4 regions of the Nonomuraea sp. C10 genome follow, and region 1 is predicted to be linked to each of the others. Evidence: riboswitches for the same ligand, from Rfam matches in the RefSeq annotation. Region 1 holds a riboswitch; each other region holds the start of a gene.

The links. Region 1 has a riboswitch for cyclic di-AMP ahead of FR742_RS35195 (NlpC/P60 family protein). Riboswitches for the same ligand answer to the same signal wherever they lie in the genome.
Region 2: another riboswitch for cyclic di-AMP. It lies ahead of FR742_RS36440 (CHAP domain-containing protein); the one in region 1 lies ahead of FR742_RS35195 (NlpC/P60 family protein).
Region 3: another riboswitch for cyclic di-AMP. It lies ahead of FR742_RS14685 (glycoside hydrolase family 25 protein); the one in region 1 lies ahead of FR742_RS35195 (NlpC/P60 family protein).
Region 4: another riboswitch for cyclic di-AMP. It lies ahead of FR742_RS02640 (CHAP domain-containing protein); the one in region 1 lies ahead of FR742_RS35195 (NlpC/P60 family protein).

Annotation. Positions count from the first base shown of each region.
Region 1 covers NZ_VPFF01000003.1:790,863-798,074, forward strand. Annotated here, with positions in the region: gene FR742_RS35170 (ATP-dependent Clp protease ATP-binding subunit) at 1-117, opposite strand, end outside; gene FR742_RS35175 (Lsr2 family protein) at 931-1,263, opposite strand; gene FR742_RS35180 (RDD family protein) at 1,777-2,262, opposite strand; gene FR742_RS35185 (RDD family protein) at 2,374-3,711, opposite strand; gene FR742_RS35190 (amino-acid N-acetyltransferase) at 3,809-4,366, opposite strand; cyclic di-AMP (ydaO/yuaA leader) riboswitch at 4,653-4,807, shown strand; gene FR742_RS35195 (NlpC/P60 family protein) at 4,814-5,857, shown strand; gene FR742_RS35200 (LuxR C-terminal-related transcriptional regulator) at 5,861-6,073, opposite strand; gene FR742_RS35205 (cytochrome P450) at 6,263-7,212, shown strand, end outside.
Region 2 covers NZ_VPFF01000003.1:1,037,577-1,044,788, forward strand. Annotated here, with positions in the region: gene FR742_RS36415 (SAM-dependent methyltransferase) at 1-682, opposite strand, end outside; gene FR742_RS36420 (hypothetical protein) at 811-1,041, shown strand; gene FR742_RS36425 (acyl-CoA dehydrogenase family protein) at 1,038-2,204, shown strand; gene FR742_RS36430 (TspO/MBR family protein) at 2,222-2,695, opposite strand; gene FR742_RS36435 (APC family permease) at 2,733-4,592, opposite strand; gene FR742_RS36440 (CHAP domain-containing protein) at 4,753-5,427, opposite strand; cyclic di-AMP (ydaO/yuaA leader) riboswitch at 5,441-5,589, opposite strand; gene FR742_RS36445 (ArsB/NhaD family transporter) at 5,802-7,088, opposite strand; gene FR742_RS36450 (CBS domain-containing protein) at 7,085-7,212, opposite strand, start outside.
Region 3 covers NZ_VPFF01000001.1:3,219,127-3,226,338, reverse strand. Annotated here, with positions in the region: gene FR742_RS14710 (hypothetical protein) at 1-860, opposite strand, end outside; gene FR742_RS14705 (nitroreductase family protein) at 972-1,640, opposite strand; gene FR742_RS14700 (LLM class flavin-dependent oxidoreductase) at 1,653-2,366, opposite strand; gene FR742_RS14695 (hypothetical protein) at 2,491-3,087, shown strand; gene FR742_RS14690 (bifunctional polysaccharide deacetylase/glycosyltransferase family 2 protein) at 3,261-5,354, shown strand; cyclic di-AMP (ydaO/yuaA leader) riboswitch at 5,578-5,711, shown strand; gene FR742_RS14685 (glycoside hydrolase family 25 protein) at 5,723-6,493, shown strand; gene FR742_RS14680 (hypothetical protein) at 6,537-6,914, opposite strand; gene FR742_RS14675 (MerR family transcriptional regulator) at 6,986-7,212, shown strand, end outside.
Region 4 covers NZ_VPFF01000001.1:552,408-559,619, forward strand. Annotated here, with positions in the region: gene FR742_RS02625 (S8 family serine peptidase) at 1-784, opposite strand, end outside; gene glgB (1,4-alpha-glucan branching protein GlgB) at 883-3,033, opposite strand; gene FR742_RS02635 (MFS transporter) at 3,175-4,698, shown strand; cyclic di-AMP (ydaO/yuaA leader) riboswitch at 4,907-5,055, shown strand; gene FR742_RS02640 (CHAP domain-containing protein) at 5,069-5,743, shown strand; partial or broken gene FR742_RS02645 (DUF4328 domain-containing protein) at 5,778-6,047, shown strand; gene FR742_RS02650 (maltokinase N-terminal cap-like domain-containing protein) at 6,044-7,212, opposite strand, start outside.

The sequences.
Region 1 (7,212 bases):
GTGGATCAAACCAAGAAGAATGTGCTCAGTGCCGATGTAGTTGTGGTTGAGCATCCTGGCCTCTTCTTGGGCCAGGACGACAACACGCCTTGCTCGGTCGGTGAACCTCTCGAACATCTCGTCGCTCCTCACAGAGCGGTCAGTCAGGCCGGTAAATCCGGTCCCGTCATCCCGCATGCTAGCCCTGGCTCGGCGAACCGTGCCCTCTGCCGCTGACGCGCTCTATAGCAGAGAGCGTTCCCCGAGAGCAGGGCGTTCACCCTCCATCCAACTATGGTTCGGGGGTGACGTGTTCCCGATACGCCGCAAGCGAACGATGTTTGGGACGCATGGGTACTGCGGCTCTTATTCGCCGCCGGCGGCGGTGGCAGATCACACGGATCGGCGATGGGGACGCCTGACGGGCCGGCCCTTGGGTCGGGTCGTCGCCCGTCATCATGCCCATGCATCCTGAGACGCCGGGTCCGTATCTCTTACACCCTGCCATCGTATGTGGCGATGCAAACGCGGGCCAAGCGGATGTGCATCGCATCACCCAGAGCGAAATCCGCCGCCTGATCAGTCTGGTCAGCGACGTTACCAGTCCGGCGTGATCGCCAAGGCCCGGAGGGACGGAACGGTAGGTGGCCTACCCGACGCGGGAAGTGCGCGCAATGCGCGGCAGCGGCCCCTTCAGAGAAGCCGTACAACAGAGATGGGGCCCCAGATCGCCCGAAAGCGCTGGAGCCCCGTCATCCCCGACAAAACCGCCAAAACACGCGCCCGGCGGTTCGATGCGAAGACCCAAATGCCCATGTTTCGGGCGAATCGAAGATCGACAGAACGGAAAGTGTCCACGATCTGAGATTCGCCCTGAACGATCATGCGCTTATGGCGACCGCCGGGGTCCTTAGGCGAGCGGCATAAGCGCATGGTCAGCCGACGGCTCCCTTAGTGGGCCGCCTCGTACTTCTCGACGACGGTGGAGGCGATCCGGCCTCGCTCACTGACGGGCAGACCGTGGGCCTTGGCCCACTGCCTGATCTCGGCGCTCTTCTCGCGGCTCATCGCCCGCTGACCGCCGCGGCCTCGACGGCGCGTGGTGACCGCCCCTGCCCTGCGAGCGTGCTGCACGAAAGGCGTGAGAGCGTCCCTCAGCTTCTTGGCGTTAACGTCGCTGAGGTCAATCTCATAGGAAGCGCCGTCAATAGCGAAGCTGACCGTCTCATTGGCCTCGCCCCCATCGAGGTCATCGATGAGAATCTCCTGGATCTGCTTGGCCATCTACGCAATCCTTTCCGGAGCATTGTTTCATTCGCTCGACCAAACATATACCCGGAAAGACGTTAAGACAATTCAGCTCAGCGACGATTCCGCTGAGTCGCTGATCAGTTGCTCTTCTCGGCCTGATCCTGCCGGTTTGGCCGCCTCCCAGGGCCCTCGGCGCGCACCAACTTCACCACCCCAAAGATGAAGGCGCCCCCCACGACGAGCGGCGGGATGAGCGCCGACAAAACCTCTGTCACAACTTCCATTCGTCCTCGCCTCCACAGCGGACGGGGGGTTTCCTGGCCTTTTATGCACGCGCGGTGCGGCGGGCACGGGCTTGACCGCCCCGGGTGTCGCCCTGTCGACGACCTTCGCACCGCAGACCATAGCGGCACACAGATGCCCATAGCCTGGCAGGGGCATCAACATCCGGCAACCCGGACGCCTCATAGCCTAATGCCAGTCTCTCCAGGTGCCTTACCGGATCTACCCCAAGTTTCCTGAAAAGCGGCGCCCAGGCTTCCCAGCTCAGGAATGATCTTTAACGACGAGGGTTCCGGCCAGCTTGTCATGGGGCCCACGCTGCAGTGGCTTGTCGATCAGGATGAGCAGGCCCACCGCGAACACGTACATTCCGGCCAGCAGATTGAGCACCGGAATGCCCATCACGATGGCCGGGGCCGGATAGCCGAGGACCCGTTTCAACCGGTCACGCGCCCCCAGCCGGGCCGGCTCCACCCGAATGCGCATGATCGCCTTGCCGAACGTGCGCCCGCCTCGTGAAAGCGTGACCCAGTCGTAGACCGTATAACCCAGCCCGGCCAACACCCATGCGAACACGCCCGGCAAACGGCCCCCGAAGAGCTCCAGCACCCCGACAGTCCGGAAGATACCCCACAGCGCGATGAACAGAATGTAATAGAACACCCCGAAGACGAGCGCTTCAATGAGCCGGGCGGCCAGCCGTTCCCACCATTCCGCGGGCACCGGATCGGCCCGCGGCGTCGTGGCCATAACCCTCACCTCGCCCCATCGGTGTCCCGACCGTTCCCATTCTGGTACGGAGCACACACGCGAAAACAGGGACCGGTGGATCACCGATCCCTGTTTTCCGAGCCGTACAGGCTACTTGATCTTCACCACGACGGTGCCGGCGAACTTGTCGGCGAACGTCTGCTGCAGCGGCTTGTCCCACAGCTGCGAGGCGGCGTTGAGCATGACCGCGATCGCGCCGAGGAAGGTACCGATGAGCGGGACGATCCCGAGCACGTAGCCACCCCACGTGCCGCCGGCCCGCTTCAGCGCCATGTTGCCCGGCAGGCCGCCGGGGGGCATGGCGCCGCCCACGGGGACGACCTTGATCCCCATCACCATCTTGCCGACCGTCTGACCGTTCATCTTGGTCATGAAGTAGTCGTAGGCGATGTAGAGGCCGACCAGCAGGATCCACTGGATGAGACCGACCACGAACGAGCTCAGGAAGCCCGTGGTGACGCCCCCCACGGAGTTGTAGCTGGCCACGAAGAAGATGGTCAGCACCAGGGAGATGAGGAAGTAGACGACGCCGAAGATGCAGCCGTCGATGAGACGGGCCACCAGCCGCTGCCACCACTCCGCCAGCGGCGCGGGGGCGCCCGGAGGCTGCACGCCGACCGGCTGGCCGTAGCCCGGCTGCCCGTAGGCGGGCTGACCGTACTGCTGGCCGTACTGGGGCTGCTGACCGTAGCCGGGCTGGCCGTACTGCTGCTGGCCGTACTGCGCCTGCTGACCGTAGCCGGGCTGGCCGTACTGCTGCCCTGACTGCGGCTGCTGACCGTAACCCTGCTGGCCGTAGGCCTGCTGACCGTAGCCGGACTGGGAATCGGGCTGCTGGCCGTAACCGGGCTGGGAGGGGGCCTGCTGACCGTAGCCCTGCTGACCGTAAGCCTGCTGACCCGAGGAGGGCTGCTGGCCGTAGCCCTGCTGACCCGAGGAGGGCTGCTGGCCGTAGCCGGGCTGGCCGTACTGCTGCTGACCGTACTGGGGCTGCTGGCCGTAGTCGGGTTGCGAGGGAGCCTGCTGGCCGTACTGGGGCTGCTGGCCGTAGTCAGGCTGGGAAGGGGCCTGCTGGCCGTACTGGGGCTGGCCGTAGTCGGGTTGCGAGGGAGCCTGCTGACCGTACTGAGGCTGCTGACCGTAACCCTGCTGGCCGTAGTCGGGCTGCTGGCCGTACTGGGGCTGGCCGTAGCCCGGCTGGGACGCGCCCTGCTGGCCGTAGCCCTGCTGACCCGGCTGACCGTACTGCTGCTGCTGCCCGTACGGGGGCTGCTGGCCGTACTGGCCCTGGCCGTAGGGGTCGTCGGCCCTGTAGCCCACGACCGTCGCGTCGGGATCCTCCCCATGGGGGTGTCCCGGGTTGTGCCCGTATCCCGGATGATTCTCGCTGGATTCATCCTGCGGATACGGCGGCTGTCCGGTGCTCACCGTGTCACCTCGCTTCGCGTGCGCATGTGGCACGTGTCAGGGCACATGCCTGTCCTGGACAACGTATCGACATGGGTATCAACAATCACCTTTTCTGTCAGTCAAGATCCGCATCACCCGAGGTCAGGTGGAGCAACATCCGTGTGTTCCCCAGGGTGTTGGGCTTGACGTGTTCCAGGTCCAGGAACTCGGCCACGCCCTCGTCGTACGAGGCCAGGAGTTCGGCGTAGACCTCGGGCGAGACCGGGGTGCCTTTGATCACCCGGAATCCGTGTCTCGCGAAGAAGTCGACCTCGAAAGTGAGGCAGAAAACACGCTGCAGGCCGAGTTCTTTGGCCGTGTCGATGAGGGCCGTGACGATGCGGTGGCCGATGGCCAGCCCGCGCGCCTCCGGGTGGACCGCCACGGTGCGGATCTCCGCCAGGTCCTCCCAGAGGACGTGCAGCGCCCCGCAGCCGACGACCTTGCCGTCGCGCTCGGCGACCCAGAACTCCTGCACGTCCTCGTACAGGGTGACCGTGGCCTTCTCCAGCAGCCGGGGGCCGGGGCCTCCATAGGTGTCGACCAGGAATTTGATGGCCTTGACGTCCGGCGTCCGGGCACGCCGGACCAGGACCTGCGTGTCGGGAAGGGGACGTTCGGCGACCTGCTCCATGACCCTCCAGCCTACAGTTTGTGATTACGGCTCACCCCTAACCCCGGACTTGCGCCCATCTTGTAACGTCTCGTGGCTGTACGAGCACCTGTGGCGTTGGAGGTTTCCTACCGTTCCATGCCTGGTCCAAGCAGGCACAAAGAGGACATGAAGTCTTTGCCGTACCGTGCTTTACGAGACCACCTTGTGACCCCCCGGTTGTGAAATCTCTACAGAGTCTGTAGTTCCGGTTGAGCAGGAACCCTCGGTGCATTAGTGTCCAGCGTCGATGTCCCCGCGCATGTGGCGCGGAGACGCGCCCAATCCCCGCAAGGGGAGCCGGGGACCCGCCGGCGGCGTTCGAGCGGCGCCGCCAGGGGTGAGTCCGAGCACCTCGCTCGGTAGGGCCGGTCCGAGCCCGAACCCGTCAGCTAACCCGGTCGGCGCGCTACGGAAGGAGCTCGATTGGTGAAGCGCACGCGCGACCGCAGGGGGAGTTCCGCGGGCGAGCGCGCCCGCCCTCCGGAACGGGCCGGCTACGGCCGCAGGCTGGGCATCGTGGCCGCCACCCTCGCCGCGCTGCTCGTCGCCGCTCCCGCGGGGACCGTCGCCGCCGACCCCAAGCCCTCGCTCAAGGAGCTCTCCGAGCAGGTCGAGGAGATGCACCTGGAGATCGAGACTCTCACCGAGCAGTACAACGGGCAGCGCGAGAAGCTCAAGACGGCCAAGAAGGCCGTGGAGAACGCCAAGAAGAGGCTCGCCGCCAGCGAGGCCGACCTGGCCACGAAGAAGACCAGGGCGTCACAGCTGGTCGAGGCCGAATACATGTCGGGCGGCCTCAGCCGGGTGCTCGCCTTCACCACCGGCGGCGACCCCGAGAGCTACCTCGACCGCGCGGCCACCACCTACGCCCTGCGACAGCAGCAGAGCGAGGAGGTCCTCAAGCTGACCAAGGCGATGGACGCGGCCGAGCGGGCCAGGACCGGCGCCCAGACCCGCATCGACGAGGTCAACAAGATCGTCAAGGACCTCGGCGCCAAGCGCGACCGGATCTCCAAGCTCGTCACCAAGGTCGAGAGCCGGTTGTTCCAGCGCGCGCTCGGCGAGGCCGGCCGCCCCGGCACCAGGGCCGTCAAGGTGAGCCTGCCCATCCCCGGCGACGGCAAGGCGGCCCAGGCCGCCCGCTGGGCCCTCACCCAGCAGCTCAAGCCGTACGTCTGGGGCGCGGAAGGCCCCAACGGCTACGACTGCTCGGGGCTGGTCATGGCCGCCTACCAGCGCGTCGGCATCTCGCTGCCGCACTACACCGGCGACCAGTGGACCGCGGGCAGGCACATCGCGCGCGAGGAGCTGCGCCCCGGCGACCTGGTCTTCTTCTACAGCGACCTGCACCACGTGGGCATCTACCTCGGCGGCGGCATGATGGTGCACGCGCCGCGCACGGGCGACGTCGTGCGCATCGCCTCACTCGACCGGCGCCCCTACGCCGGAGCGGTGCGCATCGCCGACTGACGGCTAGATCAGCTGGCGGCGCGCGGCCCAGGCCACGGCTTCGATGGCCGTGGCCACCCCGATCCGGTCGCAGATGCCCCTCAGTCTTCGGCGCACCGTGCGGCCGCTGCAATCAAGGCGCCTCCCCACTCGGTCTACTGTGACGCCCTTGGCCAGCTCCGCCAGCAACGCCAGATCTGCATGGCTCAGTTCAACATTTTCACTGAGCACATCCATCGGGAGCCCTCCCCCCCAACAGCACTACTCGGTGACGTCCTGGCACGAGCGAAAGGCTGCTCGCCCCGACTACGTAAACGCATCCGGCAAAGGCCGTCAAGCGTAAGATCTGCCCTACTTGACCATAGCCATTGACATGATCCGTCCTACGTGAAGTACTCGGCGTATGTCGGCACATTTCCAAGCGCAATGATCGATCACAAGGACTCTGACAGCGCGCCGCCGTCCACGCTGAGCCCCAGCGACATGCTGGGTTTCGATCCGTACGATTATGCGTTCCTGCGCGAGCCGTATTCCCGATACCGGAAGCTGCGCGAGAGCGGGCCGCTCTTCCGGACGCGCGGCGGGCTGCTCGTCGCCACCTCCCACGAGCTCTGCTCGGCCCTGTTGCGCGACCCTCGTTTCGGTCACGGCCCCACCCCCGCGCCCGCCGGGCCGGACGAACCGGTCCGTTCGTTCCTCATGATGGACCCGCCGGACCACACCCGGATGCGCGGACTCGTCAGCAAGGCCTTCACGCCCGGCATGGTGCGGCGGCTGCGTCCGCGCATCGAGACGATCACCGCGGACCTGATCGCCGCGCTGCCCGACGAGGCCGACCTGGTCCGCGACTTCGCCTACCCGCTGCCCGTCATGGTGATCAGCGAGATGCTGGGCGTGCCGGCGGAGGACCACGAGCGCTTCCGCGGCTGGAGCGAGACCCTGGCGCGCAGCCTCGACCCGATCGTCACCGACGAGGTGACCGAGCGCTCACAACGCCACAGGCGTGAGTTCCACGACTACTTCCAGGGTCTCATCGCGCTGCGGCGGGAGCGGCCGGCCGACGACCTGCTCAGCGCGCTCGTCCAGGTCGAGGAGCTGACCGAGCGCGAGCTGCTGGCCACGTGCGTGCTGCTGCTGGTGGCCGGTCACGAGACGACCGTCAACCTCATCGCCAACGGCGTGCTCAACCTGGTCAGGCACGGCGTGCTGGGGCGGGCGGCCGAGCGGCCCAGGGAGGTCGTGGAGGAGGTGCTCAGGTATGACCCGCCGGTCCAGCTCACGGCCCGCGTCGCGCTGGAGGACGCCGAGCTGGGTGGCGTCCGGGTGCCGGCGGGCACGTCGACGCTGGCGCTGGTCGGCGCGGCCAACCGCGACCC
Region 2 (7,212 bases), 250 kb from region 1:
GCGCGATCTCGTCGGGGGAACGCAGCTGGTAGGAGTTGCGGGCGTTCTTGTTGTAGCCGGTGACCGCTTCCACGAGGGCGGGGTTGGTGTTGGTGCCGTCGCTCAGCGCCAGGTAGCTGCCGGGGGCGAGCGGCTCCAGCAGGCGGTCGACGATGCCGCGCGGGTCTTCGTCGTCGGTCACCTGCCCGGCGATGCTCAGCATCATGACCGCGACGGGCCGGCTGAAGTCGAGCGTCGCGGCGGCCCCGGCCAGGATCGCCTCGGGGTCGCGGACGTCCGCGTCGAGATAGTCGGTGGCGCCCTCGGGCGCGCTGGTGAGCAGCGCGCGGGCGTGCGCCAGCACGATCGGGTCGTTGTCCACGTACACGACCCGCGACTCTCGGGCGATGCCCTGCGCGATCTCGTGCGTGTTGCCGGCGGTGGGCAGGCCGGTGCCGATGTCGAGGAACTGCCGGATCCCGGCCTCGCCCGCCAGGTAGCGGATCGCGCGGACCAGGAACTCCCGCTGCAGCCTGGCGACCATGGCGAAGTCGGGGAACAGCCTCAGCAGGGTCTCCCCGGCCTCGCGGTCGACGGGGAAGTGGTCCTTCCCGCCCAACAGGAAGTCCCACACCCGCGCGGAGTGCGGGACAGTGGTGTCGACCCTGGACCAGGCCGACTCGGCGGCATCGCTGTCGCTCATCGTGACTTTCCGTTGGAAGGATCATGCCGGACCTTCCAGACGGTACAGCACCAAGCGCTCTTTCTTCATGGAGCTGGACTATCTACCGAGACCGTTTCGAAAGGGACTGGCGGGGCAGTCGGCGGCGTATGCGACTCATCGACCGCGCCGCCGTACGCAAGCTCGTCGACACGCAAGACCAGGACGCCGCTCTCGTTCTCGTACGAGGAGAATGCGTCGTCATGCCGGAGGAGCAGGCCGACCGGCAGGGCGGCCTGGTGCTCGCCCGCCGCCGTGAGGTGCGGCACGTGACCGATGACCACGACCTGGACTCGCTCGCCGCCCGTCTGGACACCCTGGCCAGGGACCTGGGCGCGTGAGAGGGGACGGCGTGCGGAACGGCGACTTCTACGACTACGCCGACCTGCTGGACAAGGAGGAGAAGCAGATCGTCCAGCGGGTGCGCGACTTCATGACCGAGAAGATCGCGCCCATCGCGGACGAGGTCTGGACCAAGGCGAGCTTCCCGCACCACGTGGTGCCGGAGATGGCCAAGCTGGACGTGGCGGGGCTCCAGCACCGGGGCGCCAGCAGCCTGCTGACCGGATTCATCGTGCTGGAGATGAACCGGGTGGATCCGTCCATCGCGACGTTCTTCGGCGTGCACAGCGGCCTGGCCATGGGCAGCATCGCCGGGCTCGGCTCGGAGGAGCAGCGCGAGCGGTGGCTGCCGCGGATGGCCGCGATGGAGCAGATCGGCGCGTTCGCGCTGACCGAGCCGGAGGGCGGCTCCGACGTGGCCGCCGGGCTGCGCACCACGGCCAGGCGCGAGGGCGACACGTGGGTGCTCGACGGCGCCAAGCGCTGGATCGGCAACGCCACCTTCGCCGACCTGATCGTGGTCTGGGCGAAGGACGAGGCCGACGGCCAGGTGAAGGGCTTCGTGGTGGAGAAGGGCACGCCCGGCTTCGAAGCCACCAGGATCGAGAACAAGATCGCCCTCCGTACGGTCCAGAACGCGGACATCACGCTGACCGGTTGCCGCGTCCCCGAGGCCAACCGGCTGGCCGGGGCCCGCGGCTTCCGCGACACGTCCACGATCCTGCGGCAGACCAGGGGCGGGGTGGCCTGGCAGGCGGTGGGCTGCATGATGGGCGCCTACGAGCGGGCTCTGGAGTACGCCGGGGAGCGCGAGCAGTTCGGCCGCCCGATCGCGGCGTTCCAGCTCGTCCAGGACCTGCTGGTGCGGATGCTGGGCAACGTCACCAGCTCGCTCGGCATGGTGGTGCGGCTGGCGCAGTTGCAGGACGCGGGCGTCTACCGCGACGAGCACTCGGCCATGGCCAAGGCGTACTGCACGGCCCGGATGCGGGAGGCGGTCGGCTGGGGCCGGGAGATCATGGCGGGCAACGGGATCGTGCTCGACTACGGGATGGGCCGGTTCGTGGCCGACTCCGAGGCCATCTACTCGTACGAGGGGACGCGTGAGATCAACAGCCTGATCGTCGGCCGGGCGATCACCGGCCACGGCGCCTTCGTCTGACGGCCCAAGGACCGGGATCAGTTGAGCTGCCAGATGGCCAGGTTCAGCGCGCCGGCGTAGGTCACCCAGACCAGATAGGGCGCCATCAGCAGCGCCGCCGGCCGCTTGACCGGCCACATCAGCACGATGGTCGCCGCGATGGCGATCCACAGCAGGCACAGCTCGGCGAAGGCCACGCCGTACCAGCCCGCGGCGAAGAACAACGGGGTCCACGCGGCGTTGAGCACGAGCTGCACCGCGTACGCGGTCAGCGCCCGCGACCAGCCGCGCGCCGTCCAGGCGAGCCAGCCCGCCACGGCGATCATGATGTACAGCACCGTCCAGACGGGCCCGAACAGCCACTGCGGCGGCGCCCAGGCGGGACGCTCCAGTGCCAGATACTCGGCCCCGGCGCCGGACGCGGCCAGCGACCCGATGACGGCGACCAGGGCCACGGCCACCAGGAAGACCGGCAGCGCGACCCAGCGGCGGGATTCGGTGGTGACGACCATGCGCTTCCCGTGCCCTGTGAACCGGCCGGTAACCCGTTCACGGGCGAAGGTGGAACGGGAGGAGGCAGACGACCACGTCCGACCGCTCCCGCAGGGCGGCGGCCAGCAGGAGGCCGCGCTGGTTGTGCAGGAACCGGTAGCGGAAGTGCCGGGGTTCCAGGATGGGGATGAGGACGACGGTCCAGCTCCCCGACTCGTCCACCTGGCGGATGTAGTCCAGCAGCGGGTGGATCACCGTGCGGGCGGGGTTGACGATGACCTCCAGCGGGACTCCGGGATCCCACCGGTCCCAGGCTTCGTGCAGCGCGCGCCGTGACTCCTCGGTGAAGCAGACCGACACGAGCACGATCTCCCCGCCGAGGGCCATGGCGGCGCTCACGCTCCGCTGGGTCGCGGCGTCGATCCCGCCGACGGGAATGATGATCTTCTTGCCGGGATGGTCGGCGGCGGGCGGCCGCGCGGGCCTGGCCGGCACGGCGCCGATCTCCAGCTCGGCCGCCACCTCTCCGTAGTAGCGCTCGATCCGGGCGAACAGGAGGATGAGCAGGGGGATGACGATGGCGACCGCCCAGGCGCCCTCGGTGAACTTCGACACCAGCAGCACGAGGGCCGCCACGCAGGTGAGCAAAGCCCCGGTCCCGTTGAGCAGCATGTCGCGGCGCCAGCGGGGCGGGCGCAGCCGGTGCCAGTGCTTGACCATGCCGCCCTGGCTCATGGTGAAACCGATGAAGACGCCGATGGCGAACATGGGGATGAGCCGCTGGGGGTCGCCGTCCACCGCGATCAGCAGGATGGCGGCCAGCAGGCCCGCCACCGCGACGCCGTACCGGTAGACGGGCCGTTCGGTGCGCAGCGCGAACAGCGAGGGCAGCCGCCTGTCCTTGGCCAGCAGACTCAGCAGCACCGGCAGGCCGCCGAAGCTGGTGTTGGCGGCCAGGCCCAGGCCGAGGGCGACCACGATGTTGGTGCCGTAGAACGCCCAGCCGGTCCCGTACGAGCCGGCCACGAGCTGGGCCAGGATGGTCACGCCCTCGCGGGGCACCACGTGGTCCCTGCGGATGAGCACGGCCAGGCCGATGAGCATGGTGGCGAGCAGCGCGCCGAGCATCAGTTCGGTGTGCTGGGCGCGCTTGACGCGGGGCTTGCGGAACATGGGCACGCCGTTGGCGATGGCCTCGATCCCGGTCAGCGAGGAGCATCCGGAGGAGAAGGCCCGCAGGATGAGCATCACGGTCAGCGCCTCGGTGGCGACGATCTGCTCCGTCGTCCCCACGGTGGCGGCGGGCCCGGACCGCGCCAGGCCGACCGCCACGACGCCGAGGACGGACACCACGAACAGGCTCATGGGCAGCATGAGGAACCGCGCGCTGTCGGACACCCCGAACAGGTTGATGACCGTCAGCAGCAGCACCCCGGCCAGGCAGGTCTCCACCAGGTACGGTCGCAGGACGGGGAACGCCGAGGCCAGGTTGGCGGCCGCGGCGGCGAGGCTGACCGCGATGGTCAGCACGTAGTCCACCACCAGGGCCGCGGCGGCCAGCAGGCCCGCCCGGCGGCCCAGCTCCGCCTTCGCGACCCCGTACGACCCGCCGCCGTCGGGGTGGGCGGCGATGACCTGCCTGTAGGAGAACACGAGGATCAGCAGCAGGACCGCGATGGCGATCGTGATCGGCAGGGTCAGCGCCACGGCGGCGGCCCCGGCCCCGGCCAGGACGAGCGCCGCGGCCTCCGGCCCGTAGGCGACCGAGCTGAGGGCGTCCAGCGACAGCGCCGACAGTCCTTGCAGGCTGGTCAGGTGCCGCTTGTCGCCCTCACCGTGGCGGAGTTGCAGCCGCCGCCCGCTGAGCGGCGACCGCCTGGTCTTGGCCGGGTCCTGCTGGTAGGGGACCGTCGTCATGTCGCACGCGCTTCCACCCCCTGGATCTCCCCCGGGGTCGTCGCCGGGCAGGCCAACGGCCGGTCAAAACGCGGTCCTGACCGGGGCCGCGGACGACGGCGATCCGGTCAGGGAAGACCTGACCGGATCGCCGGAGGAATGACGGGTGCGGAGAACGTGCTCAGGCGGCCTTGTACTCGGGGTAGCCGTAGCCGGCCACGTGGGACACGGGCCGGATGCGCTCCTCGACCTTGCCGTTGCCGGTGTTGCCCTCGATCGTGGTGATCGTGCCGTCGCCGTTGTCCTTCTTCACCAGGCCGACGTGGTCGACGGCGCTGATGTTCTTGCTGCCGCCCCAGTCGAAGAAGACGACGCTGCCGGGCTTGGCCTGGCTGCCCCAGCGGTTGTTGTCCTTGAACCACTGGGCGTGGGTGACGGTGTAGGCGTCCCAGCCGATCGTGGAGCGGGCGCCGGCCTGCTCGCCGACCCAGGACACGAACATCGCGCACCAGGGGGCGTTGGCGTACAGCGCGGGCGTGCCGCCGCCGTCACGGGCCAGGGTCTCGGCCGCGCGCGGGGAGGACATGTACCACTGGTGGAACTTGGTGCCGCCGCCGGCGGCGTCCTCGGTGACGCCGATCTGCGACTCGGCGACCTGCAGGACGGTGCTCGCGCTGACGGCGGTGGACTGGTTCGCGCTGCTCTGCTGGTGGGCGACCGGGTGCGGCTGGGAGGGGGAGGCGGCGGCCGCGGTGGCGGCGGCGGAGGTGCCGGCGAAGGCGGCGCCGAGTGCCAGGGTGGCGCCCAGGGCCAGGCGGGAGGTGGACGGGATGCGATCGAAGATGTGCTTGACCATGCTCGGGGATTGCTCCTTGCTTCCATGCCGCCTACCGGGTTAGCTGTCGGGTTCGGGCGTGGAAGTGCCCTACGGCGCGCCCTTGGTGAAGAGCGACCGATTCACCCCAGAGAAAGGTGGGTCCCCGGTTCCGCCAGAGGGCGGATTCGGCGGCCGCGCCGTGTTCCCGCAATGTGCGCGGGTGGGCGCGGTCTCGGCAATTCATCGGCAACGCGCGGGGGCTTACCTAAAAGCGCTGCTCAAGCGCGTGCCATCGATGGGTTCGAAGGTAATCGTCGCGCAAGGGAAAGGGCAAGCGCGGAACGGGCCCCGACGACGGGATCCCCTATGGCATAGGGGTTTTCGGGGCGAATATTTTACCTTTGCGGGGGTTTCTACAGGTATCGGAACCACAGATACGGCGCCACCAGGGTCACCGTGACGACCGTGACGATCACCCCGTACTTGGTGAAGTGCCAGAAGCTGATCGGCGTGCCGTTGCGGGCCGCGATGCCCAGCACGACCACGTTGGCCGCCGCGCCCACCGCCGTGGCGTTGCCGCCCAGGTCGGCCCCGAACGCCAGCGCCCACCAGAGCACCTGCGCCGACTCGCCGCCCTGCGCCGCCACGAGCTCCGCCACGATCGGGCTCATCGTGGCCACGTACGGGATGTTGTCCACGACCGCCGACACCACGGCGGAACCGCCCAGCAGCCCCATCGTCGCCACGTCCAACCGGCCCGCCGTGGCCTCCACGGCGGCCCTGGAGACCTGGTCGATGACCCCGGTGTGGACGAGCGCGCCGACCATGACGAACAGCCCGGCGAAGAACACCAGCGTCGGCCACTCCACCTCGGCCAGCGACTTCTCCGTGGTCACCTTGGTGAAGGCCACCAGCACGCCGGCGCCCAGCAGCGCCACCACCGACGGCTCGTAGTGCAGCACCGGATGGAGCACGAACGCCGCCAGCACCAGCACCAGCACGACGAGCGACTGCCACAGCAGCCACGGGTCGGCGATCGCCTCCTTCTCGTCCAGCGCCATGACCTCCTGCGCCCGGTCCGGGTCGTACCGGAACGTCCGGCCCCACATGAGCCAGCAGAGCCCCACGAACACCGCGACCAGCACGATCACCATGGGCGCCATGTGGATGAGGAAGTCGTTGAAGCTCAGCCCGCCCCGGCTGGCGATGATGATGTTCGGCGGGTCGCCCACCAGCGTCGACGCGCCGCCGATGTTGGAGGCCAGCGCCTCGGCGATCAGGAAGGGGACCGGCGACACGGCCAGCCGCTCGCACACCAGGAACGTCACCGGCGCGATCAGCAGCACCGTGGTCACGTTGTCGAGCAGCGCCGACGCGCCTGCCGTGATCAGGACCAGCAGGACCATCAGCCGGAAGGGCCGCCCCTGGGCGCGTTTGGCCGCCCAGATCGCCAGATACTCGAAGACGCCGGTCTCTTTCAGCACCCCGACGATGACCATCATGCCGAGCAGCAGGAAGATGACGTTCCAGTCGATCCCGGCATGCTCGGAGAAGAACGCCGACCCGGCGTTGGTCGCGTGGATCAACAGCATGACCCACGCCCCGCCCAGCGCCGCCGCCACCCGGTTCACCTTCTCGGTGGCGATCAGCGCGTAGGCGGACACGAACACTGCGACGCTCGCCCAGGCGAGCGGGCTCATGTGCCTAGCATCCTGTCCAGCAGCGCCTGCAGCGTGACCGCACCCAGCAACCGGCCCTTGTCCACGATGGCCACCAACGGGCTGCGGGTGCGCGCCATCAGCGCGGCCAGCTCCAGCACGGTCG
Region 3 (7,212 bases), on a different contig from region 1:
TACTCGTAGTAGAGGCGAACGCCGCCGTCCGGCAGGTCGACCACGTCCAGGTAGCGGAGCCCGCCGCCCGCGTACGGCGAGGCGGCGAACGGCTCGGACCCGAGCGGGGTGAGCGCCGCCGGGTCCGTCCCGGCCGCGACGCCGGTGCGCTCCTCGTAGTTCTCCGCCGCGCTCGCCCTCCCGTCGTAGAAGGCGAGCACGCCGTCATCGGTGAAACGGACCGCGCTCACCCGGACGCCGCGCGCGTCCCAGCAGCCGGGACGGCCGGTCAGCGCGGTGCCGTGCCAGGTCCAGGCCAGGCCGTCGGCACTGGTGGCGTAGTCGGTGACCATCCGGTCCTCCTCCCCCGGCCCGGTCAGCGGGTGACAGGAGGCCCACAGGTGCCAGGTGCCGCCCCGGCGGACGATCACCGGGTCCTTGACCCCGGTCTTCGGGTCGCCGGGCAGCACCGTGGCGCGCAGCCGGGGGTCGAAGGCCGCCGGGGCCGCGGCCTCCAGCACCTCCACCCGCCAGTGCTTGCTCCCGTAGGTGGCACAGCTCAGGTAGAGCCGCCAGCGCCCGTCCTCCGTCGTCGTCAGCCACGGGCGCTCCAGGGACTCGGCGTCCATCTCGTCCCTGGTGATGGTCAGCAGGGTCTCGAACCGCTCGCCGCCTGCGGAGCGCGCCACCACGACGGCGTGGCCGCGCCCTTCCCCGACCGGCCTGCGCAGCCGGTAGGCGAGGTAGACGAACCCGTCGGCGGCCACCGCGCAGGGCGCGCCCGCCCAGTGGCCGTCGCCGGCGCCCGGCGGGACGACCGCGACCACCGAGCGGGCGGGATCGGGAAGCCAGGCTGCGGCGGCGTTCTCATCGATCGGCATGCGCCCGAGACTAGGCCCCGTACCGGAGGCGCTCATGTGGATCCACCCTCTCTTTGGCCAATCTATGTATTTCCGATTACTTTGCCATAGAACCAGCCGCGGAGCGCGGGATCAGGACGGCCCGGGACGCGACCAGCCGTCCAGATGGAGCACCTGGTCGAGCGGGACCCGGGGGGCGGGCTTGAAGGTGTCGCCGGTGTAGTAGGCGGTCGGGATGAGGGCGCCCTGCCGGACCTCCGCCGGCAGGCCGAGCAGCTCGGCGATCTCGCTCTCGTACGCCAGGTGCAGGGTGGTCCAGGCGGTGCCGAGGCCGCGCGCCCGCGCCGCGAGCATGTAGCTCCACGCGGCGGGGAGCAGCGACCCCCACAGCCCCGCCTGGTTTCCCTCGGGGAACCCGCCGCCGGGCACCTCGATGCACGGGATGACCAGCACCGGCACCTCCCCCATGTGCTCGCCCAGGTAGGCGGAGCTGTCGGAGATGCGCCGCTGCGTCGCCGCCCGGTCCGGGTCGTCCTGGAACAGCTTCCCTGCGGACGACCCCGACGCGTGGTAGGCGCGTACGGAACGCCCGTAGTAGTCGCCGATCCGGGCGCGCAGGCCGGGATCGGTCACCACGATCCAGTGCCAGCCCTGGCGGTTGCCGCCGCTCGGCGCCTGCAGGGCGATCTCCAGGCATTCGCGTACGAGCTCCGCCGGCACGGGCCGGCGCAGGTCGAGACGCTTGCGGACGCTGCGGGTGGTGGTGAGCAGCTCGTCGGGGCTCAGCGGCAGGATCGTCATGATCTCATCCTGTCAAAAACGACGTCCGCAGGTCATGCGAGCGCCTCCTGCCCGGCCGTGTAACGGGAGGCGGGCCGGTCGAGGCCGTAGTGCCCGCGCAGCGTGCGTCCCTCGTACTCGTGCCGGAACAGCCCTCTGGACCGCGGCTCCGGCACCACGTGGTCGACGAAGGAGGAGCCCGCGTACCGTGAGGCGCTCGCGCCTGGCCAGGTCGACGACGAGCCGCCGCCGGCTCCGCGCGCCCTCGGTGCCGGCCGGCACGTCGGGCAGCGGGCCGTCCAGGTCGTCCTCGGTCAGGTCGATGCCGGTCATGGGGGAGAGCTGGGTGAGCCCGTACGCGGGGATGACGAGGTCCTCCAGCTCCTTCTCCAGGCGCAGCGCCTCACGCTCGGTGGACCCGGTGATCGGCGAGATTTCCGGCAGCACGAGGAGCTCGTCCGGCCGCCTGCCGTGACGGGCCAGCCCGCCCTTCACGTCGGCGTAGAACGCGCGCGCCTCCTCCAGCGTCTGCTGCGCGGTGAAGACGGCCTCGGCGTGGCGGGCGGCGAACTCCTTGCCGTCCTCCGACGAGCCGGCCTGCACCAGCAGCGGGTGACCCTGGGGCGGGCGCGCCGCGTTGAGCGGGCCGCGGACCGCGAAGTGCTCGCCCGTGTGGTCGACCTGGTGGATCTTGCCGGGGTCGGCGTACAGGCCGCGCACGCGGTCGTCCACGACGGCGTCGGTCAACTATTTCTTCTGGTTATACATAGATTGATTTTTACGAACTTGTGTTCGAGTATCAACTTGACGTCAGCATGATCGTCTATACATGATCAGCTGTCCTCACCCCCCGGTTTCCCAGAAGCAGGCCATGTCGCCCCTCACCCCCGCCCGAGAGCAACCCTCGCCGCCCAGCGGCGCGGTCTTCGTCGACCACAGCGGCCGGCGGAGGAGGTGGTTCACGATGGGCGCGGTCCTGGTCAGCACGCTCACTCTGGCGGCGACGGTGACGCTCGTGGGCGCGGTGCTCGCGGACACGCCGCTGCCGGCCGGCGGCTGGCCGAGCCGGCACGCGAGCCCGCCGCCCGGCGGCACGCACTCCGACGACGCCGCTCCCGGCAGCGAGCAGGCCGAGCCTGAGCCGTCCCTTTCCCGGTCCAGGTCCCGGCGGGCGCCGACCCGGTCAGCGCCCACGCGCGCCTCCGGCCGGCGCACCACCGCCGCGCCCTCCCGTACGCGAGCCAAGAGCCCGTCCGCCCGCCCCACCTCACCATCCGCGCGGCCGTCCCGTACGTCCGAGCCCCCGGACACGGGCGCGGCCGTGGAACCCGAGACGGCCCGCGACACCACACCCCCAGGCGAGACCACCCCCACCCAGCAACCGGAACCCGCCGCGACCCCCTCCCCGGACTCCAGCGACGAGCCCTCCCAGACCCAGAACCCCACCACCCCCGGAACCCCCTCATGACCCCCCGCCGCAGACGCCCCGTCCCACAACCGGACAGCGCGCCCGCGCCCGGATGGGGGCAGGCACATGACACGGGTCTCGGCAGGACGATCGGGCAGGCGGCGGATCGGGTGCCCGGTCCGGCGTACGGGCGTGAGGTCCGTCGGGGTGGGCGGCGGCGGGGCAGGAGGCGGGTGGCCGGGCGGGGTGTGGAGCCTTCGGGGCACTGGCTGATGTTGCTGGCCGGGGTGGCGCTGGCGGGGTGCGCGCTGACGCTCGACGGGTTCGTCAAGAACGTGGTCGGCGAGACCGGGCCCCAGCGAGGCGGCGGGGACCCGGCGTCGTGGCTGGAGCCGGTGCGCCGCAGCGGCCCGGTGCTCGACCTGACCGGGGACAAGCCGGCCGGCGCCCGCCCGAAGGCCCGCACGGTGGCGCTGACGTTCGACGACGGGCCCGACCCCGACTGGACGCCGCTCGTGCTGGACGCGCTGAAGAAGCACGGGGCGAAGGCGACGTTCTTCACGGTCGGCTCGAAGATCGCCGCCCATCCGGAGCTGGCCCGCCGGATCGTCGCCGAGGGACACGAGATCGGCAACCACACCTACACCCATCCCGACCTGTCCGCCGTCCCCGCCTGGCGGGCCGAGCTGGAGCTGAACCTCACCCAGAAGGCGCTGGCCGGGGCGACGGGGCTGCACACGATGCTGGCCCGCCCTCCGTACTCCTCGACCCCTGACGCCATCACCGGCGAGCAGTGGGACACCCTGGCGATGCTCGGCCGCGAGGGCTACCTGATCGCGCTGGCCGACCTCGACACCGAGGACTGGAGCAGGCCGGGCGCGGCCGGCATCGCCAGGGCCGCGTTCCCGCGGGGCGGGCGCGGGGCGGTGGTGATGATGCACGACTCCGGCGGCGACCGCGCCCAGACAGTCGAGGCCGTCGGCCGCCTGCTCGACCGGCTGGACCGGGCCGGCTACCGCGCCGAGACGCTGACCTCCGCGCTCGGCATGCCGTCGGCGCACCGGCCGGCCGCGCAGCCGGAGCGGATCGCCGGCGCCGCGCTCGGCCTGGCGCAGCGCGCGGCGAACGCGTTCACGGACGCGCTGTGGTGGGTGCTTTTCGCCACCGGCGTGCTGACGCTGGCCCGGCTGCTGCTCCTGGTGGTGCTGGCCCGGGTGCACGCCCGGCGCTCCCGGGGTCCGGGACCGGCCCTGACCTGGGAACGGCCGCCGGGGGTGAGCGTGATCGTGCCCGCGTACAACGAGGAGGCGGGGATCGCCGCGACCGTGCGCTCGCTCGTCGCGACCGCGTACCCCGGGCCGGTGGAGGTGCTGGTGGTGGACGACGGTTCCACCGACCGCACCGCCGAGGCCGCCGCCGGGCCGCGGCTGCCGGGAGTACGGGTGATCAGGCAGGACAACGCCGGCAAGGCCGCCGCGCTGAACACCGGCATCCGGCACGCGCGCCACGAGTTCCTCGTCATGGTCGACGGTGACACGGTGTTCGAGCCGGACACGATCGGGCATCTCGTGCGCCGGCTCGCCGACCCCCGCGTGGGCGCGGTGAGCGGCAACACCAAGGTCGGCAACCGGCGCGGGCTCATCGGCCGCTGGCAGCACGTCGAGTACGTGATCGGCTTCAACCTGGACCGGCGCGCGTTCGAGCTGCTCGACTGCATGCCGACGGTGCCGGGGGCGATCGGCGCGTTCCGGCGCGGCGCGCTGGTCGGGCTCGGCGGGGTGAGCACCGACACGCTGGCCGAGGACACCGACCTGACGATGGCGCTGTGCCGGGCAGGCTGGCGGGTGGTGTACGAGGAGCGGGCGCTGGCGTGGACGGAGGCGCCCGCGACCCTGGGGCAGCTGTGGCGGCAGCGCTACCGCTGGTGCTACGGCACGATGCAGGCGATGTGGAAGCACCGCCGCGCGCTGGCCGAGCCGGGTCCGTTCGGCCGCCGCTGCCTGGGTTACCTGGCGCTGTTCCACGTGCTGCTGCCGCTGCTGGCGCCGGTGGTGGACCTGATGGCCGTCTACCACACGGCGGTCGGCGACCCGCTGCCGGCGGTGGCGGTGTGGGCCGGGTTCGTGGTGGTGCAGGCGGCGGCGGGCTGGTACGCGCTGCGGCTGGACCGGGAGCGGGTGTCGGCGCTGTGGGTGCTGCCGCTGCAGCAGCTGGTGTACCGGCAGCTGATGTATCTGGTGGTGTTCCAGTCGGTGGCGACGGCGCTGCTCGGGGTGCGGCTGCGCTGGCACACGGTGCGCAGGCAGGGCACTTTCGCGGCGCCGTGACGGCACCGCCGGGAGATTTTACCCAGAGGCCGGATTCCCTTACGTACAAGGGGTTTCGGGGGTGTTACCCCGGGTCCGAACCTCCAAACCGGATATGTCATACTTGCAATATTTTTGTCTGCATATATACCTTTTGCGTATTCGCGGTGATACCTCAACTCTGTTGCCGCATCGATTGACCGGACCGTGCGCTGTCCTGACGGTGTCCCCCTCACGCCAGGGCAGCGCACGGCCGCCGAATCCGCGTCTCGCGGAGCCGGGGACCCACTTCCTGGGGTGAATCGGACGCCAGCGTCCGTAGGGGACTTCCAACTCCGAACCCGTCAGCTAACCCGGTAGGCGGCATGGAAGCAAGGAGTCATTTCCTCATGCCCAAGCCTCGGCTTGCCGCTGCGCTGAAGTACCGTCCCAGCAACCGTCTCAAGTACGCCTTCGCCGGCGCGCTGCTGGCGGGGACCACCGCCGTCGCCAGCGTGACCGGCACCGCCATCGCCGCCACCGGCGGCGCCGCCGCCCCCGTCGAGCCGAACCCGGCCATCGCCCAGCAGCAGGCGGCCCAGCTCACGTACGGGCAGGACGTGTCGAACTACCAGCCCGACCACGACTGGGAGGCCAGCCCGGCCGAGTTCGGCATCATCAAGGCCACCGAGGGCACCGGCTTCACCGACAAGACCTTCGCCCGGCACTGGCAGGAGCTGGACAAGAAGGGCATCGTGCGCGGCGCTTACCACTACGCGCACCCGCGCAACAACCCGATCGCCGAGGCCGAGCACTTCCTCTCGGTGGTGAACTCCCAGCCCGCCAAGCCCGGCGACCTGCTGGTGCTGGACCTGGAGACGACCAACGGCAGGTCCGTCTCCGAGGTGAACGCCTGGGCCAAGGCCTGGCTGTCGCACGTCAAGGCCAAGACCGGCGTCACGCCGCTGTTCTACAGCGGCTGGCACTTCGCCGACACCTACGGCGCGGGACTGTCGGAGTACCCGCTCTGGGTGGCCCACTACAGCAAGCCCAAGGGCGAGATCACCCCGCCGGCGGACTGGAAGTCGTGGACCATCCACCAGTACTCCGACAAGCCCATCGACCACAACGTCTCGGCCCTGACCCCCGACCAGCTCCGCAGCCTGGGCCGTCCGGCCTGACCCGCTCTGTGACGCCTCCCTCGAGGGAGGCGTCACAGTCGTCTCAGCCCTGGTGGATCCTGAGCCCACGCTCCTCCATGCGCCGCAGCAGCTCGGCCGGGCCCACCGCCGTCTCCGGCAGCAGGTAGAACTCCTCCAGGATCGGCCCCGCGTCATCGGGTGCGGCGGCGTCCCAGATCACCTCGTCACCCGGCGCCGTGACCTCGAAGGCGAAGAACGCGCAGCACGCCTTCTCCCGCGCGGCGAGATCCCGTACCCACTCCTCGACCCCGTCACCGGCGCGGAACCGGAACCGGATGCCCCCGGCGGTCCGCTCGCGTCCGGTGAGCGCCTCGCCGAACAGCCGCCGGTACTCGGCCAGCCGTTCCTCGGGGGTGTCGCGGGCGGTGGTCATGTCGCAGACGATCGGTGGGGTGTCCATGATGTGCTCTCCTTCCGTCACTTCCGGAGCGTAGAGTCTGGACCTAGGTCCAGAGTCAAGAGGAGAGCGGTGTGAAGATCGGCGAGGTGGCCCGCGAGGCCGGGGTCAGCGTGGACACGGTCCGCTTCTACGAGCGCCGCGGCGTGCTGCCGGCGGCGGGGCGCAGACCGTCGGGCTACCGGGTGTTCGACGCGTCGGCGGTGTCCAGGATCCGCGCCGCCAAGGCCCTGCAGGAGCTGGGTTTCACGCTGGACGAGGTGGCCGGCGCCCTGCGCTCCCACGACGCGGGCGGCGCGAC
Region 4 (7,212 bases), on a different contig from region 1:
GGTCCAGGGCCAGCCGCAGCGACGACTCGTACGCCAGCAGGCAGGCGGCCGCGCCGCACAGGTCCTCGTCGTTGACCCGGCTGAACACCTGCACCGCGACGATCCCCGCGCCGGGCGCGACGCCGCCGGTGCCCGCGGCGATGCCGGCCACGTGGGTGCCGTGGTCGCACAGGTTCGTCCCGTCCAGCAGGCACTTGGCCGTGGTGGCGTCGGCCGAGCCGGCGCCCACCTGGCTGGTCTGGCCGTTGGGGCAGAGCGACTCGACGCCCGCGTCCACGGCGGAGAAGCAGGCCTCGGCCACCACCCGGCCGCTCAGGAACGGGTGGTCGAGGTCGACGCCGGTGTCCAGGATCGCGATGTTCTGTCCGGCCCCGGTGTGACCGGCGGCGTGCGCCTGGTCGGCCCCGATCTGCGCGATGCTGGAGGCCAGCGCGGGCGGGTAGGCGCGGTCGCGGTGGATGGACGTCACCCGGGGGTCCTCGGCGAGCGCGGCCAGCTCCTCGGCCGTGCCCTCGACCACCATGAACGGCTGGGCCTGAGGCTGCAGCAGCACCTCGACGCTGCCCTCGGCGGCCCTGGCCGCCATCGGGGCGTGCTGGGCGGGGTCGGTCAGCTCGACGATGGCGCGCACGCTGCCGCCGTCGACGGCTAAGCCCTCCTCGACCTTCTCTTCGGCGCTCGTGGCGGCGGGGGTTGGGGTCGGTGTGGGATCGTCGGCGAACGCCGGCGCCGCGGGGAGCAGCGCCAGCATGATCGCGGCAGCGATCAGGGGGCGAAGTCGCACCGGCTTCCTCCGAGGAGACATGATCTCGGAGTTTAAGGTGATTTGTCAGGACCGGACAGGCCCTGCCGCTCCTTTCTCACCAGACTTTCAGGCACCAGTCAGGAAGGCGGAGAGGTCAGCCAGACCGCGCCCATCGGCGGCACCCGCAACGTCGTCGAGTAGCGCAGCCCGTGCCACGGCTCGTCGACCGCCTCCACCTCGCCCATGTTGCCCACGCCGCTGCCCCAGTACTCGTAGGCGTCGGTGTTGACCGCCTCCGCCCAGCGCCCCCCGTACGGGAGACCGAGCCGGTAGTTCTCGTGCGCCGCGCCGCTGAAGTTGACCACGCACGCCACCGCGGACCCGTCCTTCGCGTACCGCAGGAACGAGAACGTGTTGCCCGGCGCGTCGTCGGCGTCGATCCACCGGAAACCCTCGGGCCTGGTGTCCTGCTCCCACAGCGCCGGGGTGTCCTTGTAGAACCGGTTGAGGTCGCGTACCAGCCTCTGCACGCCCTGGTGGCCGTCGAACTCCAGCACCCACCAGTCGAGCCCGCGCTCCTCCGACCACTCCGAGCCCTGGCCGAACTCACCGCCCATGAACAGCAGCTGCTTGCCCGGATGCGCCCACATGAACGCCAGCAGCGCGCGCAGCTGGGCGAAGCGCTGCCACTCGTCGCCGGGCATCTTGCCCATCAGCGAGCCCTTGCCGTGCACCACCTCGTCATGGGAGAGCGGCAGGACGTAGTTCTCCGAGTAGGCGTAGATGAGGGAGAACGTCATCTGATGGTGGTGGTACTGCCGGAAGATCGGCTCGTGCCGGAGATACTCCAGCGTGTCGTGCATCCAGCCCATGTTCCACTTGAACCCGAAGCCGAGCCCGCCCAGATGCACCGGCCGCGACACCCCCGGCCAGGCGGTCGACTCCTCGGCCACGGTCGCGATGCCGGGCGCCTCCCGGTAGCAGACCGAGTTCATCTCCTTGAGGAACTCGACCGCGTCGAGGTTCTCCCGGCCGCCGTAGACGTTGGGGGTCCACTCGCCCTCCCGGCGGGAGTAGTCGAGGTAGAGCATCGAGGCCACCGCGTCCACCCGCAGGCCGTCGATGTGGAACTCCTTGAGCCAGTAGAGCGCGTTGGCGACCAGGAAGTTGCGCACCTCGCGGCGCCCGAAGTCGAACACGTACGTGCCCCAGTCGGGGTGCTCGCCCCTGGCCGGGTCGGCGTGCTCGTAGAGCGGGGTGCCGTCGAAGCGGGCCAGCGCCCAGTCGTCCATCGGGAAGTGCGCCGGCACCCAGTCGAGCACCACCCCGATGCCCTTGGCGTGCATCCGGTCGACGAACGCGCGGAACTCGTCGGGGGTGCCGAAGCGGGCCGTCGGCGCGTAGTAGGAGGTCACCTGGTAGCCCCACGACCCGCCGAACGGGTGCTCGGCCACCGGCAGCAGCTCCACGTGCGTGAAGCCCAGGTCGGCCACGTACTCCGAGAGCTGGTCGGCCAGCTCCAGATAGGACAGGCCGGGCCGCCACGAGCCCAGGTGGACCTCGTAGATGCTCATCGGCCGGTTGCGCGGCTGCTCGTCGCGCCGCCCCGCCATCCACTCCTCGTCGGCCCAGACGTAGTCGGACTGCTCGACGACCGAGGCGGTCTGCGGGGGCAGCTCGGTCCTGCGCGCCATCGGGTCGGCCTTGTCGCGCCACACGCCGTCGGCGCCCAGCACCTGGTACTTGTAACGTTCGCCCGCGCCGAGACCGGGGACGAACAGCTCCCACACCCCCGAGCGGCCCAGCGAGCGCATCGGGTAGGCGGTGCCGTCCCAGTGGTTGAAGTCGCCGATCACCCGGATGCCGCGGGCGTTGGGCGCCCAGACGGCGAACGCCGTGCCCGGCGTGTCCTGGTGTTCCATCACGCGGGCGCCGAGCACCTCCCACAGCCGCTCGTGCCGCCCCTCGCCGATCAGGTGCAGGTCGACCTCGCCCAGCGTGGGCCAGTGCCGGTACGGGTCGCGCGTCTCGTGCGCCTCACCGCCGGGATAGCGCACGCTCAAGGTGTACGAGGGAACCTTGTCCAGACCGGGGACCGTGGTCTCGAACACGCCGTGGGCCACGTGCTTCATGTCGTGCGCGGTGCCGTCGTCCAGCACCACGCGGACCCGTTCGGCGAGCGGGCGCAGCGCTCGGAAGGTCACCCCACCCGCGCCTGGGTGGGCGCCCAGCACGGAATGCGGATCGTGGTGCGCCCCGCCCGCGAGGCGGTCGAGCTCTGTCCTCATCGGCATGCTCCCAACACTGCCCTATGGCGACCGTCCATCTGTGGCACTGCCCGCATTCACCCCGACAATCACCGAAAGTGCGGAATCTTGGGTTTATCGGGGATTGACCTCAAGCGTGGTTGGGTTTTTAGCGTTCCATGCATGGACATACAACAGCGTGCGGGCAAGCGGGAGTGGATCGGCCTGGCCGTCCTCATCCTGCCGACCCTGCTGCTCTCGATAGACGTGACCGTGCTGCACCTGGCCGTGCCCGCGCTGAGTGAGGACCTCCGGCCCACCGGGGCGCAGCTGCTGTGGATCAACGACATCTACGGGTTCCTGATCGCCGGGTTCCTCATCCCCATGGGCACGCTGGGCGACCGGATCGGGCGCAGGCGGCTGCTGCTGATCGGGGCCGCGGCCTTCGCGCTCGCCTCCGCCGCGGCCGCGTACGCGCCGAGCGCCGAAGTGCTCATCGCCGCCCGCGCCGCGCTGGGCGTGGCGGGCGCGACGCTCATGCCCTCGACACTGTCGCTGATCCGCACCATGTTCCACGACCCCGCCCAGCGGACGACCGCGATCAGCCTGTGGATGGTCGGCTTCACCGGCGGCATGGTGATCGGGCCGCTGCTCGGCGGGTCACTGCTGGAGACCTTCTGGTGGGGGGCGGCGTTCCTGCTCGGGGTGCCGGTGATGGCCGTGCTGCTGGTGGCGGGGCCGCTGCTGCTGCCCGAGTACCGCTCGCCCGCCGTGGGCCGGATCGACGCGCCCAGCGTGGTGCTGTCGGTCGCGGCCGCGCTCGCGGTCACCTACGGGGTGAAGGAGCTGGCCGCCGGCGGGGCGGGCGCCGTAGCGCCGCTCTCCCTGGTAGCCGGGACGGCGCTGGCGGTGGTCTTCGTACGAAGGCAGCGCGGGCTGGCCGAACCCCTGCTCGACCTGCGGCTGTTCGCCGAGCGGCGCTTCTCCGGGGCGCTGGGCACGCTGATGCTGGTCATCCTGGTGGGGCCGGGGATCGGCCTGCTGACGGCGCAGTACCTGCAACTCGTGCTCGGCCTGTCGCCGCTGGAGGCCGGGCTGTGGACGCTGCCCAACGCGGTGGCGATCATCTTCGGGTTCGTGGCGACCCCGGCGCTGGCGCGGCGGGTCCGGCCCGCGGTCCTCGCGGCCGGGGGACTGGTGCTCGGCGCGGCAGGGGTCCTGCTCCTCACGATGGCAGGCACGTCGGGGCTCGCCGCGCTGGTGACCGGGCAGACGCTGTTCTTCCTGGGCGGCTCGCCGCTGCTCGTGCTGGGCATCGACATCGTGGTCGGCGCGGCGCCGCCGGAGCGCTCCGGCTCGGCGGCGGCGCTGTCGGAGACCGCCCAGGAGTTCGGCGGCGCGGCCGGGCTGGCCGTCTTCGGGAGCATCGCCGCCGCCGTCTACCAGGCCCGCCTGCGCGTACCGGAGGAAGTCCCCGCGGAGGCGGCGGCAGCGGCCCGCGACACCCTGGGCGGCGCCATGGCCGTCGCGTCCGGTCAGCCCGCCTCCGTCGCCGCCACGCTCGCGGAGGCGGCCAGGGCCGCCTTCACCACGAGCCTCACGGTCACGGCGGCGGCCGCCTCCGTCGTCCTGCTCGCCGCGGCGATCCTGGCGGCCACCGCCCTGCGCCACGTCCCCCGGCTCGGCTCCTCGCCCGACGGTTCGTAACCGGATCGAAGGTAAAGAATTCGTGCGGGATCCCCCATGTCATGGGGGATCCCGTCGCCGGGGTCCGTCCCGCGCTTGCCCTTTCCCTTGCGCGACGATTACCTTCGAACCCATCGATGGCACGCGCTTGAGCAGCGCTTTTAGGTAAGCCCCCGCGCGTTGCCGATGAATTGCCGAGACCGCGCCCACCCGCGCACATTGCGGGAACACGGCGCGGCCGCCGAATCCGCCCTCTGGCGGAACCGGGGACCCACCTTTCTCTGGGGTGAATCGGTCGCTCTTCACCAAGGGCGCGCCGTAGGGCACTTCCACGCCCGAACCCGACAGCTAACCCGGTAGGCGGCATGGAAGCAAGGAGCAATCCCCGAGCATGGTCAAGCACATCTTCGATCGCATCCCGTCCACCTCCCGCCTGGCCCTGGGCGCCACCCTGGCACTCGGCGCCGCCTTCGCCGGCACCTCCGCCGCCGCCACCGCGGCCGCCGCCTCCCCCTCCCAGCCCCACCCGGTCGCCCACCAGCAGAGCAGCGCGAACCAGTCCACCGCCGTCAGCGCGAGCACCGTCCTGCAGGTCGCCGAGTCGCAGATCGGCGTCACCGAGGACGCCGCCGGCGGCGGCACCAAGTTCCACCAGTGGTACATGTCCTCCCCGCGCGCGGCCGAGACCCTGGCCCGTGACGGCGGCGGCACGCCCGCGCTGTACGCCAACGCCCCCTGGTGCGCGATGTTCGTGTCCTGGGTCGGCGAGCAGGCCGGCGCCCGCTCCACGATCGGCTGGGACGCCTACACCGTCACCCACGCCCAGTGGTTCAAGGACAACAACCGCTGGGGCAGCCAGGCCAAGCCCGGCAGCGTCGTCTTCTTCGACTGGGGCGGCAGCAAGAACATCAGCGCCGTCGACCACGTCGGCCTGGTGAAGAAGGACAACGGCGACGGCACGATCACCACGATCGAGGGCAACACCGGCAACGGCAAGGTCGAGGAGCGCATCCGGCCCGTGTCCCACGTGGCCGGCTACGGCTACCCCGAGTACAAGGCCGCCTGAACGGCCTGACAACCGCGCCAGCCATCGGGACGAGAACGATCCTTGGCCGCGCTCGGGGCTGGTCACGCTCTGGTGGGCGCTCTGGCTGATCGGCAACTGGGTGGCGCTCGTGGCCGGGCGGCTGTTCTTCAACGCCGAAGAGCTGGAGTCCATGGCGTCGGCGGCCAGGTTCGACGTGCTGAGCTGCGCGCTGATGCTGGTGGCGGCGGTGCCGGCGGCCCTGGTGGTCCTGCGGATCAGCAACGCGCAGGAGGCGCGGCGCCCCGCCGCTCCGGTGTCGCCCTTCGAGAGCCCGGCCGTCTAGCGGAAGGCGGCCAAGGGGATCGACACCCAGGTGGGGCGGTTGCGGGCCTCGTACACGACCTCGTAGACCGCCTTCGACAGTTCGAACGCCCGCAGCAGCGCCGTGTCGGCGGGGGTGATGACGCCGCCGCCCTCGGCGTAGCCCTCAAGGAACGCGGCCCTGTTGCGCTTGGCCCACTCCTCGGCCATCGGCTCCAGGCGGGCCGCCTCGGAGTGGTCCGCCAGCAGGTGCCTGGCCGCGTAGTCGAACGAGCGCAGCATGCCGGCCACGTCGCGCAGCGGCGAGGAGAGCGCGCGGCGCTCGGCCAGCGGCTGGCCGGGCTCGCCCTCGAAGTCGAGCACCACCCAGTCGGTGGTGGTGCGCATGACCTGGCCCAGGTGGTAGTCGCCGTGCACCCGCTGGACGCGCACCTCGGTGGTCAGCTCCTCGGCCCGGTGGTAGGCGAGCTCCAGGGCGGGCACGTGCTCGCGCAGTTCGGGGACCTCGCCCACGGCGCGGCCGAGCTGGCGCCTGAAGTCCTCGGCCATCCGCTTGATCTCGTGCGGCTCCATCACCTCCGTGCCGAACGCCTCGCGCAGCTCGTGGTGGACGCGGGCGGTGGCCGCGCCGAGCCGGCCCGCCTCTGCGGCGAAGTCGCCGCCCGCCTCAGCGGCGGGGAGGCCGGGCAGCGAGTTGTAGAGGTCGCGCACGCTGGTGAGCGCCAGGTCCCAGCCGTCGGTGGAGTTCGACAGGAACTCCTGCATGATCGCCAGCGTGGTCGGGGTCTCGTCGAGGTCGGTCTCGATCCACCCGTACGGCTGCGCGATGTGCGGCGCCTGCCTGATCGCGAGCGCGGTGACGACTTCCAGCTCCGGGTTGACGCCGGGGACGAGCCGGCGGAAGAGCTTGCAGATGTACTCCTCGCCGAACACCAGCGAGGTGTTGGACTGCTCGGCCCCGAGCACCAGGCTGCGCTGGTTGGTGTCGATCTCGACGCCGGGCAGGTGGTGGAACCGCACGCCCGCCCGGCCCGAGCCGGCCGCCATCGACTCCAGGATCCAGCGGGTCAGCTCGTGGTCGTGGACGGCGTCGTACACCACGCATTCCCCGTCGTCCGCCGCGTACGGCCCGATGAAGGCGTGGGTGAGGGTGTCGGGGAGCTCCCTGCGCAGGCCGAGCGGGAGCT